Regions from separate parts of the Paenibacillus allorhizoplanae genome, predicted to be linked through region 2. Evidence: a T-box and tRNA genes for the amino acid it is inferred to sense, from the RefSeq annotation. Region 2 holds a T-box; the other holds one or more tRNA genes.

Region 1 (7,881 bases), on a different contig from region 2:
TATTGATAGATGGCGAAAGATTAAAGAGGGTCGTGCAAAACATCATTGATAATGCCATGACGTATGCCGGAAAAGCGAATGGCAAGATTGACATTATACTCAGGGAAACTAGAACATCTGCGATTATTGAAATTAAAGATAATGGAAATGGCATACCCGAGGACAAGCTTCCTTTTATATTTGAACGATTTTATCAGGTAGATCCGTCAAGAAAGAATGGAAGTGGACTGGGTCTAGCTATAGCTAAGCAAATTATTGAAGGGCACGACGGGAAAATATGGGCCAAGAGCGCTGTAGGTGAGGGAACCGGGATTATGATTTCTCTTAAAAAGTTCTAAATAGGTTTGGAGGTTATGATGAAAAGAATTTTGATTGTTGAAGATGACCAGAGCATTGCCAATTTGCAAAGAGATTATCTGGAGTTAAGCGGTTATTCAGTTAAGATGGTAAACAACGGCACAGATGGTCTGACAGCGCTCAAGGAAGAAGCATTTGAGCTTGTTATCTTAGATATCATGCTGCCCGATATAGATGGATTTGAAGTGTTAAAAACCATACGAGAGCATGATGATATTCCCGTGCTCCTGGTATCGGCGAGAGCAGAAGAAATTTATAAAGTCAATGGATTAGGCCTCGGTGCGGACGATTATATAACAAAGCCATTCAGTTCGGGGGAGCTTGTGGCTCGGGTAAGTGCTCATCTGAAAAAGTTCGAGCGGATGAAGGAGCGGTTTGGTAAAGGCATGGAAGGGAGCTCAATCCAGATTAGGGGGCTTGAGCTTCAGAAGGATGCCAGACGTGTATTTGTGAACGGAAATGAAGTTGTCCTGGCTCAAAAGGAATTTGACCTTCTACTGTTTCTTGTCCAATATCCGAATCGGGTATTTGGCAAGGAAGAGTTATTCGAGCGGATCTGGGGAATGGATGCGATGAGTGACGCCTCTACGGTAACGGTTCATATTGCCAGGATCAGAGAGAAAATCGAGGAGACCCCTTCTAAACCTCAGTACATAGGAACAGTATGGGGATCTGGATATAGATTTATGGTATAGACCAATTGAAGGCCAGCTGCTGGGTGTACGCGATCTTGAAAAAACACATGCCATCTATTATATTGAGAACAGTGAACAGTGTATGTAATGGATAAAGGGATGCCTAGCCCGAAGGAGTACGATATGTGCCGAAATATTAAACCACTTTTCAACTATGAACCGGTCGTGACAGAAGATGAAGTTCGGGCAGCGTCCCTGCAATTTGTGCGCAAGATCTCAGGTTTTACAGAGCCTTCTAAAGTGAATGAAGCAGCATTCCAGTTGGCTGTACAAGAGGTAGCTTTGGCAGCACAGAAGCTAATGGACTCTTTGGTTACGAATGCGGAGCCTCGGAATCGAGAAGTAGAAGCGCAGCGAGCCAAAGAGCGAAATGCCATCCGCTTTGGTACGAAAGAAGTTTAATGGATTGAAGGAATGGGCTTTTCTCTAGGGAGAAAAGCCTTTTTTCATGCCTGAGAACGGGACTTTAGATGCCTGGTGGTGTCGGGTCTCGTTCTTTTGGCATATGCTGTGAATACCAATTGGAAAGTAGGTGATGGCAAGTGGCGAAAGGGTTTGATTGTTCAACACCGCTTACGGCACAAAAAGCGGCTGCTTTCGTCGGACAGGGTTATACATTTGTTGCCAGATATTTGGTGCCAAGTGGTGCAAAGGCATTAACGAAATCAGAGGCTGACGTCATTAGTGCAGCTGGTTTACAGTTGGTTTCTGTTTATGAAACAACGGCGAGTCGTGCTCTCGGAGGTAGAAGTGCTGGTTTGGCGGATGGTGCAACAGCTTTGCAGGTTGCCGCGCAAGTAGGTCAGCCGGAGGGCAGCTGCATCTACTTTGCTGTTGATTTTGACGTATCGTCTGCCCAGATGGAGGCGGTTATCGCATATATTAAAGCGGCGAGCGAAGCTACGCCTGCTTACACGACAGGTGTGTATGGTTCATACGCCGTAATGGAGGCTGTATATGCCGCAGGGGCTTGCTCACGGTTCTGGCAAACTTACGCTTGGAGCGGAGGTAAGAAATCGACGTTTATTCAAATTTATCAATACCTCAACGATGTCATGGCGAATGGTATTGCGGTTGACTATGATGAATCGTATGGGAATGAAGGTTGGTGGAATAAACGGATTACACCAGAACCACCTAGCTATCCACTTACGGTGAAAGATGCCAATGCGATCATTCCCTTCCTATCAGCAGGATATGGAGCAACCTCATCCGTGCCTGCGCAGAATGAGTTTCATCGACTCGCCAATGAATTACGTAAGGTTTCGGGTCAATCCGTGCAATAGAATTGATGTGAAAATAAATAAGTAAAGCCCGACTGCTTTGGGACTTCCAAAGTGGCCGGGCTTTACTCATTGGATCACCGCGCTGCGTATGTACCACCGATCTTGTACCGAGGCACGTTCAAGATGGAAGAGCACGCGGCGACTCGAAACCGCGGAAGCTCTAGCCCCTGTCATCGTTACATCGACAGCTGTGTCGAACTGCAGGAGCTGGGATGTATCCAGCTCCTTGAACTTGGACAGGCGGCGCATGCTTCGCACATGCATCGCCTGTTCTTGCCCTGTGGTGACCTGCAGCAGCTGCAGGTCACCTTGGTGTGCGGCGCTGATCCATACGTCGATCAGCGCCCAGGGCGAGAGCTTGCTGACGTAGTCCTGCAGCAAGCCTGCAGCTCGGTGCACCATGACCTGGTGCGCCGGGTCAACGGAGCGGGAGCCGTGGGTCACGCTCCCGAGGAAGTGAATACAGAAATGACCGTTGAAGTCATTTCCCGGTATACCATCACCGCCATGCGGCATGCCATGCATGGAGGCGGCGAGCGTGCGGCCATTCAGCTTCACTAGGACCGCGCGGCGGTCCCAGCTCCATTGGCCGCCATAAATGCTTTTGAGCGTCGCGGAGTCGGTTTTCGTTAGCGGCTGTACATCCGCATGGTGGGAGCCCGCGCGGCGCTGCCCTTCGAAGCTAAGTCCGCTCATCAAATCAACGACGGTAAATGAACTGTATTTGGGGAGAACGAGACTTGCTTCTTCCCAAGGTAGCATCTCGCCATAATGCTTAGTGCGAAGGGATTGCACTTGCGCTTGCAGCGTTTCCTGAGCTGATTTGGGGAGATTGATATGTTGCTTCGAAGTCCAATCAACGACGTCTCCGCTTGGGGTGACCCCAAGATGGATGGTTTGCCCCTTTTTGTCATACGTGAGTGTGGTGTCCGGCGGAATCGCTTCTAAAGAAACATCGCCTGCTGTCCCCTCTTCCAATGCGCGTTGTAATGCTTTATTGACGAAGGTAAGTTCGGATTGATAAAGAGCTCCTGGCGATGCTTTGACTTGAAGTTGAATGGTTCCCGCCTCAGCGGCCGTCTCTTTGTGTAACGGTTCCATATGTTGTGCTTGTGAGCGGCTGTTAATTCCTTGACTCAAAAGTTGAGTTAGAAGGAAGGTGAGAAATAGTAGTCGCAGTTTACTGCGTTTTCGGCTTGATAACAGGGAAGCTTCCTCCTTATCGTAGGGCATTTTTGTCAAAGATGCGAGTTGGTTGTTTTACAAGAAATTTACAGGCTCGGTTGGCTAAAGTTGTCTTGTCTGAGTTAGATTGTGATAAAATGACAAAAGTATACGATTGATTATTGATTTGGTAACGAAAGGCAGGAGAAACAGATGGAGGACTATAAAGGAATACCTTTTGAACTACATATGTCAGAGCAGCGTATCGTACGAGGCGATATTTATAAAGCAAAGCAAGAACCGAGTAAGGGCACCTTATTACTATTACATGGTTATAAAGGCTTCAAAAACTGGGGAATGTTCCCCCATGTCGCAAGCGAATTAGCAGAAGCTGTTGATGTCGTTGCCTTGAATTTTTCCCATAATGGGGTGGGTGAAGATTTGATGGATTTTACAGAACTAGAGAAATTTGCAGGTGATACCTATTCTAAAGATCTAGAGGACGTACAAGTTATTATTGCGGATATTCATAAACACGTAGGCACTGATAAGCCAATCCTCTTACTGGGTCATAGCAGAGGCGCTGGCGTGAGTTTGATCTATGCGTTGGATCATCCTGAGGAAATTGCAGGCGTCATCAGCTGGAATGGGATTGCTCATGTCGATTTGCTCACACCTGAGAATAAAGCGGAGATGAGGGACACGGGCCGCTCCTATACCTTGAATGGACGAACGAAGCAGATGATGCCGCTCGATCTTGAAATCCTAGAAGATATGGAACGCAACGAAGAGAGATTTGATATTGTTGGAAGAATTCGTGAAGTGACCTTCCCCATTGTACTTATTCAAGGCACGGAAGATGGAGAACGTTTGCTCAAAGGTTCTGAAAAGCTAGTCGCGAACAACGCAGCGATTCAATGGGTGAAGATTCCAGGGGGCAACCATACCTTTGGAAGTGTACATCCGTATCAAGGAGAGACGCAGCCTCTGAGAATGGCGATCGAGGAGACAAAAGGTGCAATACGTAGCATGCTGAATATTTAAAAAGTGTTAGAGGGCTTTCTGGACGTAGAACATTCTACTTCTGGAGAGCTTTTTTTAGTGCTATCGACCTACAAAGTCGTAAGCTTCCGTCGAATGATAGGTCTTTTAGGTGGTTGATAGATTTAAGGTGTAGAAGTCTTATGCTGAAGAACCCTGGGAGGGATTCTTTTTGAATAGCGGGAGATGTGAATGGAGGAGGTTGTGGTAGTAAGTTGGACCATCGTGATGGAAAAAGAAAACCCGCGAAGCACTAGGCTTCACGGGTTTCTGTTACATATGACCTGTAGTGGGCTCGAACCACTGACCCCTACCCTGTCAAGATAGTGCTCTCCCAGCTGAGCTAACAAGTCGTTTATTTATACATGTAGTAATATACCAAAAAACCGAGTGATTGTCAATTGTTGGGTTATGTTACTTCTGTCCCCAAAAGATCAACTTATGTAGGATAGAATAAGGTTTTCGTCTCTTTTTGGACCGCGTAATAATGAAGATGGTCTATATAGTGAAGTAATGTTCCCTATTTGAACGATGTTTCCTCATATAGCTTTCATCTTGCGTGAATTTATGGTAACTTGAGAACATTAGAGTTTGGGAGGATTAGTTATGACGAAACAACAACATCGCTGGAATTTACGTTTGAAGACTAGTAATATGTATCTAGGTACGGTGTACCTAGGCGATCCGCTACCTGAAGTGGAAGATGTGATCATGATCGGTGAGAAGAAATATACAATTCTTGAGCTCGGCAGCACACGTGACGCAAGTGATGTTTTTGTTGAAGAAGTTAAAAAGAAATAATAATGAATAGGAGAAGGAGCAGATCCAAGTGATCAGCTCCTTCTTTTTCTTATGTGATGTGGTATAAGGACGCAAGGCAATCGACAAACATTTTATTATACTCTTCACGTGTGAGGTCTTTACTGCAAGCGATGTCTCTTCCCAAAAATTGAAACCAAGTGATTTCTGTAAGATTTTTCTTGTACACAAACTTGTCATGCTGAATAAGAAAGGTATCATTTTCGAAAAAAGGTACTTTGTCAAACTGCAGGGCTGGTTCGTTTTGTTTTTCGCTCACTAATGTGGCCAGTAGAATTAACATGCGGAAAGGATCGCGGAAAATTTCGTATTGCGTGGTCATGGTTTCAACACTCCTTTTTCGGGTATCCGAGCAAGATAATCATACTAAAGCTAGAGGATTAATTATAGGTGTTTGTGGAAACTGGTGAGGAAATTCAAGGGAAATCGGAGGAATTTCAAGGAAATAGAAAAAAGACTGAAGGTCACTCTAAGGAGGATCGAGTGATTCAGTCTTTTTTGAGCTTGCTCCTACATCAAAGGATTAGCGTTTGTAGCCGCCTAAAGATTGTTCAGCCATTTGCACTAATCTTTTTGTGATGTTGCCACCGATTGAGCCAGCATCACGTGTTGCCAAATTACCGTTGTAACCAGATGGGGAGAGAGGGACACCAATTTCCTGAGCGACTTCATACTTCATTTGATCAAGTGCTGCCTTTGCTTCTTGTACGACTAAAGTGTTTGATCTGTTAGCCATTCAAAATCATCTCCTTTTTATTGGTACACCAGTATTATTTGAATGTTCAGAATATTTATTCGCTGAATTCAAAAAAAATTTTTATTAGTATATAAAATCAATAAACCCCCAACTGTGAAGTTGAGGGGGATATTTGATCATGTATGATAACGGTTACATTATTCTTCGGATTGTTCTGCTTCTTCCTCTGCAGCAGCTGCTTCTTCAATCGCTTCAGCGATTTCTTCTTCAGCCTCTTGACTCACCACTTCTTCAGTGGATTCAGCAGAGATTTCTTCTTGCTCATTTTGTTGAACTACTTCTTCTTCTTGGCTCATTTTTGTCACCTCCTCTGATACGTATAGTAACATTGTAGCACTTCTAATAGGTTATACAAGTAGGTTGGGAGCGAATCTATCAGATTTAATGTAGACTTAATAGTATTGTCATTCTATAGCGGAATTGCCTTGCAAAATAAGTCGAATACGTGGAGAAAAGCCGCTAATTTCGCGGATTTCAGCTTGTGTGCATGTTTTGTTTTACTATGAATATAAATGAGGCTAAGCAACAATATTTGATGTTTTACTATGCTGAGTTTCTATGAAAACTCATAGGAGGAATCCGAATGAATCGGTCGGATGTTATTTTAGAGCTACAACTTGTACCAGAATTATTGAAACAAGCGGAAGCCATTTATGTCGATGCCGTATCTGAATTGAATTGGGCAAAGCATATGCTTCTTACGAAAGAGTATGAAGTGATTGGCGAAGGGCTCGTAACAGGAAAGAATGAGCTGCAGCGGCAGGCGGAATTATGGCCATACACGAAAGAGTTGCAAAAACAGGTTCTACAGATGGAAGACGCGGTTGAGCATACGAAGGTGGAATTTCACTTTTACAAACGAAAATTAGAAAACCTACAAATCATCGCTAAGCTCATGACTATTTTATAATCCAGCTACAATGAACATGGAAGAGAAAGCCTGTAATCCAAAGATTGCAGGTTTTTTGCTTTTTCAAAGGTTGATTTAGAAAATTTGTTAGTTGTTATGTGGTTATCGTGAAGGGCAGTTGTGCATCCTAAGGGTAGAATATACCAATGTGTGGTTTTACAGGAGGATTGTACAATATGAAAACAGTTCAAATGATGATGACGGCCAGCTTGGGTCTCCTGATATTGACAGGGTGCCAATCAGTTAGAAGTACCTCAGTATCAGAGGCCACCACATCGCCAGAAACGATTCGTGTAGCGCTCATAGGTTCTAATAACCAATCCGTAGGTTCTGCACAATTAACCGCTGTTAGAGACGGTGTACAGATGGATGTAGAAGTAAGCGGTCTTTCTCCTGGCGTTCATGGTCTGCACATTCATGAGAAGGCTATATGTGAAGCACCAACATTTGATTCGGCAGGTGGGCATTTCAATCCACATATGAAGGAGCATGGCTTCCTTAATCCGAAGGGAGCACATGCTGGTGATTTGCCAAATCTCATTGTAGACGCACAAGGTAATGGGCGATTTAGCAGTGTTACGAAAGCAGTCGTCTTAGAAAAGGATAAGCCAAACTCGTTGTTCAAACCGGAAGGAACTAGTTTAGTTATCCATGAGAAAGCAGATGATTTGAAAACAGATCCATCTGGCAATTCAGGTAAGCGGATTGCTTGCGGTGCTGTGAAATAAGGGAAGGAAGGGTTTCGACAACATGATCAAAACACAGGATCTCAAGCTGCAAATGGATGAATTAACCAAACAAAATGATATGGTACTCATTGAATTAGAGCAGGTCAAAAAAATGTTGATCTCA
Region 2 (7,881 bases):
AGGCTGGGTCTGGGGTTGCTACACTTGGATTACCAGATAGTCCTGGTGTACCAAGCAGCGTGGCGTCTAATACCATTACTGTGCCTTATAATGATTTGGATTCCGTGAAGCTTGTTTTTGAAAAGTTTGGAGAAGAAATTGCTGCGCTTATCGTTGAACCCATTGCAGGGAATATGGGGGTTGTTCCTCCAGCAGATGGCTTCTTGCAAGGTCTGCGTGATATTACTAAGCAGTATGGCTCCTTGTTGATTTTTGATGAGGTTATGACCGGTTTCCGCGTGCATAAGAACTGTGCACAAGGTTTATACGGCGTAACACCTGATTTAACATGTCTAGGTAAAGTTATCGGCGGCGGGCTTCCTGTAGGTGCTTATGGCGGCCGTTTAGACATCATGGAGCAGATTGCTCCTGCGGGTCCGATTTACCAAGCAGGTACGTTATCGGGTAACCCACTTGCCATGGCAGCTGGCTTCGCTACGTTGTCCTTACTAGGCGAGCCGAATGTTTATGAGGAACTGGAACGCAAGTCAGCTAGACTAGAAGCAGGCTTTGCTGCGAATGCTGCTGAATTCGGTATTGCCAGCACGATCAATCGTGTAGGCTCCATGGTTTGTCCGTTTTTCACGGAGATAGCAGTTACCAACTACGACACAGCCAAAACATCCGATCTTGGCCGATTTAATGCCTATTTCGGTAACCTATTGGATTTAGGTGTTTCCGTTGCACCTTCGCAATTTGAGGGTATGTTTGTGTCTACGGTGCATTCCGATGCGGATATTGAAACGACGATTGAGGCTCATCGCGAAGCCATAAAACGTTTATAAAATTAAGAAAGAGGCAGCCCTCCGTAGAATGTTCTACGTGAGGGCTGCCCTTTATCATTAGTTCGGTTTAACTGTCGAAGTAGTAGATGTAGATGTGTTAGGTGAATTCTCTGTTCCATTCGTTGCAGGCTTCGGTGTGGGGCTCGGCGTAGGCGACGTTGTTGTTGTCGTCGTTGGCTTCGTAGTACCCGTGTTATTTCCACCTGTATTATTCCCACTACTTGGTGTTGGTGTAGGCGTTGGAGTCGGTGTAGGGTTGCTTGTATTTGTTGGTGTTGGGCTAGTTGTATTCGTCGGTGTTCCAGTTAACGGCTTATCCGTCGAGTTCGGCTTCGTTGAGTCGATACTTGAAGGTGAAGACGACCCGCCAGCTTTGCCAGATTCAGCTGTGTTTTCTGGTTTAACAGATGGTGTTGGTGTTGCTTTAGGTGTTGGTGTAGGTAATTTACCTTGCGCCTTCAGTTCTGCTTGTTCTTTCAAGAATTCGGGGTGAGTTGAAGCACCGCCTGCATCAATCGTCGTTAAGCCAGCCCAAATGTTTTTCACTTCGACTTTCTCAGGATGATCGAATACTAAGAAAGCTGAAGGTAAGCGACGCTCGCCATAACGGCTAGATGGTTTTGTAATGAGTGCATTATTATAAACCATTTCAGAAGATGCTCCGCCATCAAGGAATCCAGCGTTGATGACATCGTCTTCTAAGAAAAGATCCTGAACTTCTTTCAGTGTAGCACCAACACTTGATGTTTGACGGCCATCAATGACGATAAAGATAACCGTACCGTCAGCTTTTTGTCCAACAGCTGTACGCGGCGCACGCCCCCAACCCCCATCACCACTTGTAATAAGTGGCTTACCATTCGCAATAACACGCGGATAGAAGGAAACTGCTTCAGAGACGCCAAGTTTCAGTAATTCGTTAATCGTATATTTTCCGATAATGAGTGTTCCTTCGTTTGTGAAACCAACAATTTGTTGCGGGTTGCTTCCCTCTTGATCGGTATAAAGAATTTCTCCACCGGACATAATAGCACCGATTGGGGCAAATCCGTTTCCAAGGCCGTCAGGATCATTGAAGCCACCGCCATTGACACCGGCAACAGCGCCTGTGCGTTGAACCATGGCTGTAATTCGTTCACCCTCACCTTGTTTGGAAGGAACAACAACACGGATTGATCGTGGATCATATACATACATTCGTTTACCCTTCCACAGGGTGCCTGAAATATCTTCTACTTTGACGAGACTCTCAATGGGGCGGTTTGTATTAAACTGAACAGCCTCAATATCTTGCTTCTCGATCGAGTTAACTTCTGTTAGATTCTGCATTTCGAGAACCATTTGATCTCGACGCTGTGCACCTACAAAGATCCAGGCCCAGTCGCGGTGCTGCGTTGTGATGACCGTTTTGGCCAAATACTCACGAATGAATGTCCCTGGTGGGGTTAGAAATAAAAAACTCGAACTTAAAAATGTACACGCTGCTATGACAAGTAAAGTCCGTTTCAGCCAACTATAATTTCGAAAGTGATTTGCAATTGAACTACCCAAGGTAAACCTCTCCTGCTCTATTAATAAATTGATAGAAAATGTCGAAAAAAAACAATACAAGAATAATAGTATCATATTTTTGCATGCAAATGGTAATGGTAATTGTTAAAATAAAGTGTACTTAATCCCTCTTTCTTAAGGAGCTCGTTCTAATTATGAAACGTTATTACTTTTTTGATTTCCCAATCGACCTTATGGCGATTGTTTTTGTATTTCTACTCATTCTGCTAGCAATCTTTCTATCATTTCGTAAAGGTTTAAAATCATGATTACTTGGTCGCGCAATGGAGAATGGTTGGAGTTACCGCTTCCGTATGAGCAATGGAAGCCGCTTAAACCGGGCGCTGTTGAAGAATTAGCGGCTTATCTGCCGGTGCCTCGCAAATTCTTCTTGCGATTAGCTTCCCAGGGACTTATTCGCATAGACAATAATACGATTCAGCTTAAGGTTTTTCCTCAGGAAAAGGCGGCGTTTAAACCTGAATCTTACCCATTAGACGTTTTATTTGAAGATGAGTTCACTCTAGTCGTGAATAAACCAGCTGGTAAGTCTGTCCATCCATCTGAAGCTGGTCAAGGAGGGACACTTGCCAATGCGGTAGCTCACTATTATGAAGCGACAGGACAAGCATGCGGCGTTCGGCATATACATCGTCTAGATCAAGATACGACGGGCGTTGTACTTTATGCCAAAAATGAATGGGCGCATGTCCTATTAGATGAGGCCATGAGAGAAAAACAAATCGATAGACGCTATATTGCGCTAGCTCATGGGATTTTCAAAGAAAAAGAAGGATGGATTGATGAACCGATCGGCAAGGATCGTCATCAGCCAGGAAAGCGAAGAGTGGCTCCCAATGGGGATCAAGCAGTTACACATTACCGTGTCGTTCAACAAATGAAAGCAGGGGCACTCGTGGAAGTGGAGCTAGAGACGGGCAGAACACATCAAATTCGAGTTCATCTCAGCCATTTAGGGCATCCACTCGTAGGTGATACTTTATATGGAGGTTCTTCACGTTTGTTTCAACGACAAGCCCTGCATGGAGAACGACTTCTATTTAAGCATCCGATCACGCAAAATGAGGTCGTTGTACAAGCACCGTATCCACTAGATTTCAAGATGTTGTTGGATCAAATGTCAATGAATTAAAAATGTAGTCATGCCTGGCCTCATCCACCCATATACTTTTAGAGACAATCAAGTATATCACCCAACAATTCGGAGCTGCTTTATGTTTCGAATTAACGGAAGGGAGGATTCATTCGGTGTCTGAACAACAACCAGGGTTACGCTTTGATATTTATGAACGTGTGCATTTGCAGGAGAATTTGGCAGCTATACAAGAATTGAATGAGGTAGAATTGCTTCCGCATATTCAAGTAATAACGCTGGATGATCAAGCGATTTTAAAGGGGAATCTACTACTTACAGGTAACTACTTTAGTGAAGAAGGCGGCAGCCCTCGCACGCTTGAGCATTTAATTCCTGTTGAAATTACGCTGCCCTTGAATCGCATTCATCGTGTAGAAGATATTCAGGTGGAGATCGAGAATTTTGATATCGACCTTTTATCGGCAAGAAGTCTAAATGTAACTGGTGTACTTTCCTTGCAAGGTGTAGAAATGGTTTCTGTGCCGCAAGAAAGCTGGCGAGAGGAAGAAGAGGTTACTTTTGTCCATCAAATTGAGTACCCACGCTCCGAGCCCGTCATGCCTTACGCATCAGAACCTACACCAGAACCGTTTGTTCAAGAACCACAGGTTCAACCAGTTCAACAAGTTCAACAAGTGATTCAACCACCACCAGCACCTGTTCTTCCTACACCTTTACCTACGCCAACACCAACGTTGATTGCAGCTGCACCAGAACCAACCGTCGCTGCTTCTCAGCCTGAATCCTTTTCGGGGGACGATACGATAGGTGTGGAATTTGAACAAATTGAGCTAAAAGTGACCCCTCATGCTGATAGTACCGTCGTTACGGAGGAAAAAAAGGAACTAAAAGTTGCCTTTGGCAAGAAGGCAACGGACGCCGTGGAGGTTAACCCGTATGGCATCAAATCGCTATTATCTAAGGCAGGCACGTATCTTTCCGACAAGCGGCTTGCGGAAGCTGAGGCGCAAGCGGCTCTTGAGGCGGAATCGCGGATAGATGCAGTAGAGTGGCGGCGATTATTCCTTCAGAGCAGATCGGAGTCACAAGAGTTCAGGAAGCTCAAACTATGTATCGTTCAGAAGGATGACACCTTAGAATCTATCGCAAAGCGCTATCAGCTGACAACGCGTGAGCTTCAATTGATGAATCGTCTAGGCGATCAGGATATTGTTGTGGGGCAAGTTATTTATTTACCCAAATAAATAATGATACATAGGCAAGAGCTTCTGGCTGCTGATAGCGGCTGGGGGCTCTTTATGTTTGATCTCGTATAAATTCCACCGTTTCATCCAATACTAGAAAATAATCCTTATAATAGGCGTCGAAATTATTGACTATATGTCGATAATTCGATATCATATAGTGTAACTCATTTTCAAACCAACATATGGAATTGCAAAGATAGGGAGTAGTAGTCGGAACGCCCTTCAGAGAGTGGAACTGCAGCGCTGAGAGGTTCCTCAGGATACATCCGATCGAAGTCGCCCTGGAGCAGTAAATGTGAGTGCAATCGCCGAGTTTCATTTCTCGCCTGCATTAGCATTTTCCGGTCGCAGCCGTTATCTGTTTAAGTGTCATGTTATTTGCTATTGGGGCAAGTCGCATGAAATGAAGGTGGTACCACGGAAGCTATACCTTTCGTCCTTTTTGGGGCGAAAGGTTTTTTTGTGTTTATAACAACTAACCAGATATGGAGGTACTTTTATGACCGAAACGAAATTACAAACGGAAATGCCTACCACGTACGACCCGAAAGAAGCGGAGCGTAAATGGTACGACTACTGGATTAAGAATGAATTTTTCAAGGCAGGTAACCGTCCTGATGCGGAAACCTATACAATTGTAATACCACCACCGAACGTAACAGGGATGCTGCACATCGGGCATGCACTAGATTTTACACTGCAAGATATTCTTATTCGTACGAAGCGGATGCAGGGCTTTGACACGTTGTGGCTGCCTGGTTCTGACCATGCTGGTATTGCTACACAAACACGTGTAGAGCAGAAGCTGCGCGAACAAGGACAAACACGTTATGATCTTGGGCGTGAGAAATTCTTGGAGAAGGTTTGGGAGTGGAAAGAATTATACGCGGATACGATTCGTGAGCAATGGGCCAAAATGGGCTTCTCGCTTGATTATTCACGTGAACGATTCACATTGGATGAAGGACTTTCGCAAGCGGTTCGTGAAGTTTTCGTAAGCTTGTTTGAAAAGGGTCTCATTTATCGCGGCAACTATATTATTAACTGGGATCCAGCGGCACGCACAGCACTTTCGGATATTGAAGTCGAATACAAAGAAGTTCAAGGTGCGCTGTACCATTTGAAATATGAAACAACAGACGGATCAGGTTCGATCGTTGTCGCTACAACGCGTCCTGAGACGATGCTGGGGGATACAGCGGTAGCTGTTCATCCGAAGGATGAGCGCTATAAGCATCTCATTGGGAAGTCCTTGCTGCTACCGATTGTTAACCGTGAAATTCCGATCATTGCAGACGATTATGTTGAAAAAGAATTCGGAAGCGGCGCGGTAAAAATTACGCCTGCGCATGATCCGAACGATTTCGAAGTAGGAAAGCGTCACAATCTGCCGCAAATTCTAGTTATGGACGAAACGGGAACGATGAACGCGAATGCCGGACCATATCAGGGGCAAGACCGTTTCGAGTGCCGTAAGCAAATCGTTGCCGATTTGAAAGAGCAAGGTGTTCTAATCAAAATCGAAGAGCACGTTCATCAAGTTGGACATAGTGAGCGCAGTGGTGCCGTAATTGAGCCTTACTTGTCTACCCAATGGTTCGTGAAAATGCAGCCGCTCGCTGATCAAGCGATTGAAGCACAAAAATCAGGCAAGGGTGTTAATTTTGTACCCGATCGCTTTGAGAAAACGTATTTGAACTGGATTGAAAATGTGCGTGACTGGTGTATTTCCCGTCAACTATGGTGGGGTCACCGAATTCCTGCTTGGCACTGTGCGGATTGTGGTCAAATCACTGTAGCTCGCGAGGATGCTACTGCTTGCTCCCATTGTCAAAGTGCGAATCTTAACCAAGATAACGATGTACTGGATACATGGTTCAGCTCGGCGCTATGGCCTTTCTCCACTTTAGGGTGGCCGAATGATTCTGAGGATATGAAGCGTTTCTATCCGACGAGTGTCCTCGTTACTGGTTACGATATCATTTACTTCTGGGTCGCTCGGATGATTTTCCAAGGACTCGAATTTACGGATCAAATTCCATTTAAAGATGTGCTCATGCATGGTCTTGTTCGTGATTCCGAAGGACGTAAAATGTCCAAATCGCTCGGAAACGGCGTTGATCCGTTGGAAGTGATCGAGAAATACGGCGCGGATGCGATGCGCTATATGATTTCTACGAGCAGCACGCCGGGTCAAGATTTGCGCTTCCGTTGGGAGCGGGTTGAGCAAGCTCGTAATTTTGCCAATAAGATTTGGAACGCATCCCGATTTGCTCTGATGAATTTGGAAGGCGTAAACGCAGCAGATATTGATTTGACAGGCTCATTAGGGACAGCGGATCGGTGGATATTGCATCGTTTGAATGAAACCGTTCGTGATGTGACTCGTCTAATAGATAGCTATGAGTTTGGCGAAACTGGCCGTCTGCTTTATAACTTCATCTGGGATGATCTCTGTGACTGGTACATTGAGTTCAGTAAACTGAGCTTATATGGAACGGATGCAGCGGCGAAAAAGCAGACACAATCGGTTCTAGCTTATGTATTAGATCAAACGCAACGTTTGATTCATCCTTTCATGCCATTCATTTCAGAGGAAATTTGGCAGCACTTGCCGCATGTTGGGGACACGATTACACTCGCGGCTTGGCCCACTGAGAATGTCGCTTTCGAAGCGCCGGATGCGATTCGGGAGATGGAGCTTTTAATGGAAGCGATTCGTTCCGTTCGTAATATCCGTGCTGAAGTGAATGTGCCGATGAGTAAGAAAGTTGAGCTCTTGATCAAACCAGCTAGTGCAGAGACACAGGACATTCTCAGCAAAAATGAAGAATATCTGAAACGTTTCTGTAACACGTCTCTTCTTGAAATTGACCTTACAATGACAGCACCTGACAAAGCAATGACGTCCATTATCACGGGGGCAGAGCTTTACTTGCCATTAGCGGGCTTGATCGATTTCACGCAAGAGCTTGCACGCTTGGACAAAGAGTTGCAATCCTTACATGGTGAAGTTGAGCGCATCGAGAAGAAACTGGGTAATGAAGGTTTTGTAGCTAAGGCGCCAGCCAAAGTCATCGAAGAAGAGAAAGCCAAGCTTGCTGATTATGCAGACAAACGGGATAAAGTTATTGCTCGATTA

Evidence for each region. The T-box of region 2 lies ahead of L6I86_RS20815 (valine--tRNA ligase). A T-box ahead of a tRNA ligase gene usually reads a tRNA of that ligase, here a tRNA-Val.
Region 1: it encodes a tRNA-Val, which carries the amino acid that the T-box ahead of L6I86_RS20815 (valine--tRNA ligase) is inferred to sense. The anticodon was not compared.

What each region holds. Positions count from the first base shown of each region.
Region 1 is NZ_CAKMMW010000006.1:148,772-156,652, forward strand. It holds gene L6I86_RS12850 (sensor histidine kinase) at 1-338, shown strand, start outside; gene L6I86_RS12855 (response regulator transcription factor) at 357-1,052, shown strand; gene L6I86_RS12860 (DUF2277 domain-containing protein) at 1,176-1,454, shown strand; gene L6I86_RS12865 (DUF1906 domain-containing protein) at 1,595-2,338, shown strand; gene L6I86_RS12870 (hypothetical protein) at 2,405-3,439, opposite strand; gene L6I86_RS12875 (alpha/beta hydrolase family protein) at 3,716-4,546, shown strand; tRNA gene L6I86_RS12880 (tRNA-Val) at 4,824-4,896, opposite strand; gene L6I86_RS12885 (hypothetical protein) at 5,150-5,344, shown strand; gene L6I86_RS12890 (hypothetical protein) at 5,394-5,684, opposite strand; gene L6I86_RS12895 (alpha/beta-type small acid-soluble spore protein) at 5,886-6,098, opposite strand; gene L6I86_RS12900 (hypothetical protein) at 6,257-6,415, opposite strand; gene L6I86_RS12905 (hypothetical protein) at 6,703-7,029, shown strand; gene L6I86_RS12910 (superoxide dismutase family protein) at 7,206-7,757, shown strand; gene L6I86_RS12915 (hypothetical protein) at 7,780-7,881, shown strand, end outside.
Region 2 is NZ_CAKMMW010000013.1:136,269-144,149, reverse strand. It holds gene hemL (glutamate-1-semialdehyde 2,1-aminomutase) at 1-824, shown strand, start outside; gene L6I86_RS20830 (phosphodiester glycosidase family protein) at 882-2,375, opposite strand; gene L6I86_RS20825 (RluA family pseudouridine synthase) at 2,641-3,528, shown strand; gene L6I86_RS20820 (LysM peptidoglycan-binding domain-containing protein) at 3,645-4,736, shown strand; T-box leader at 4,924-5,183, shown strand; gene L6I86_RS20815 (valine--tRNA ligase) at 5,239-7,881, shown strand, end outside.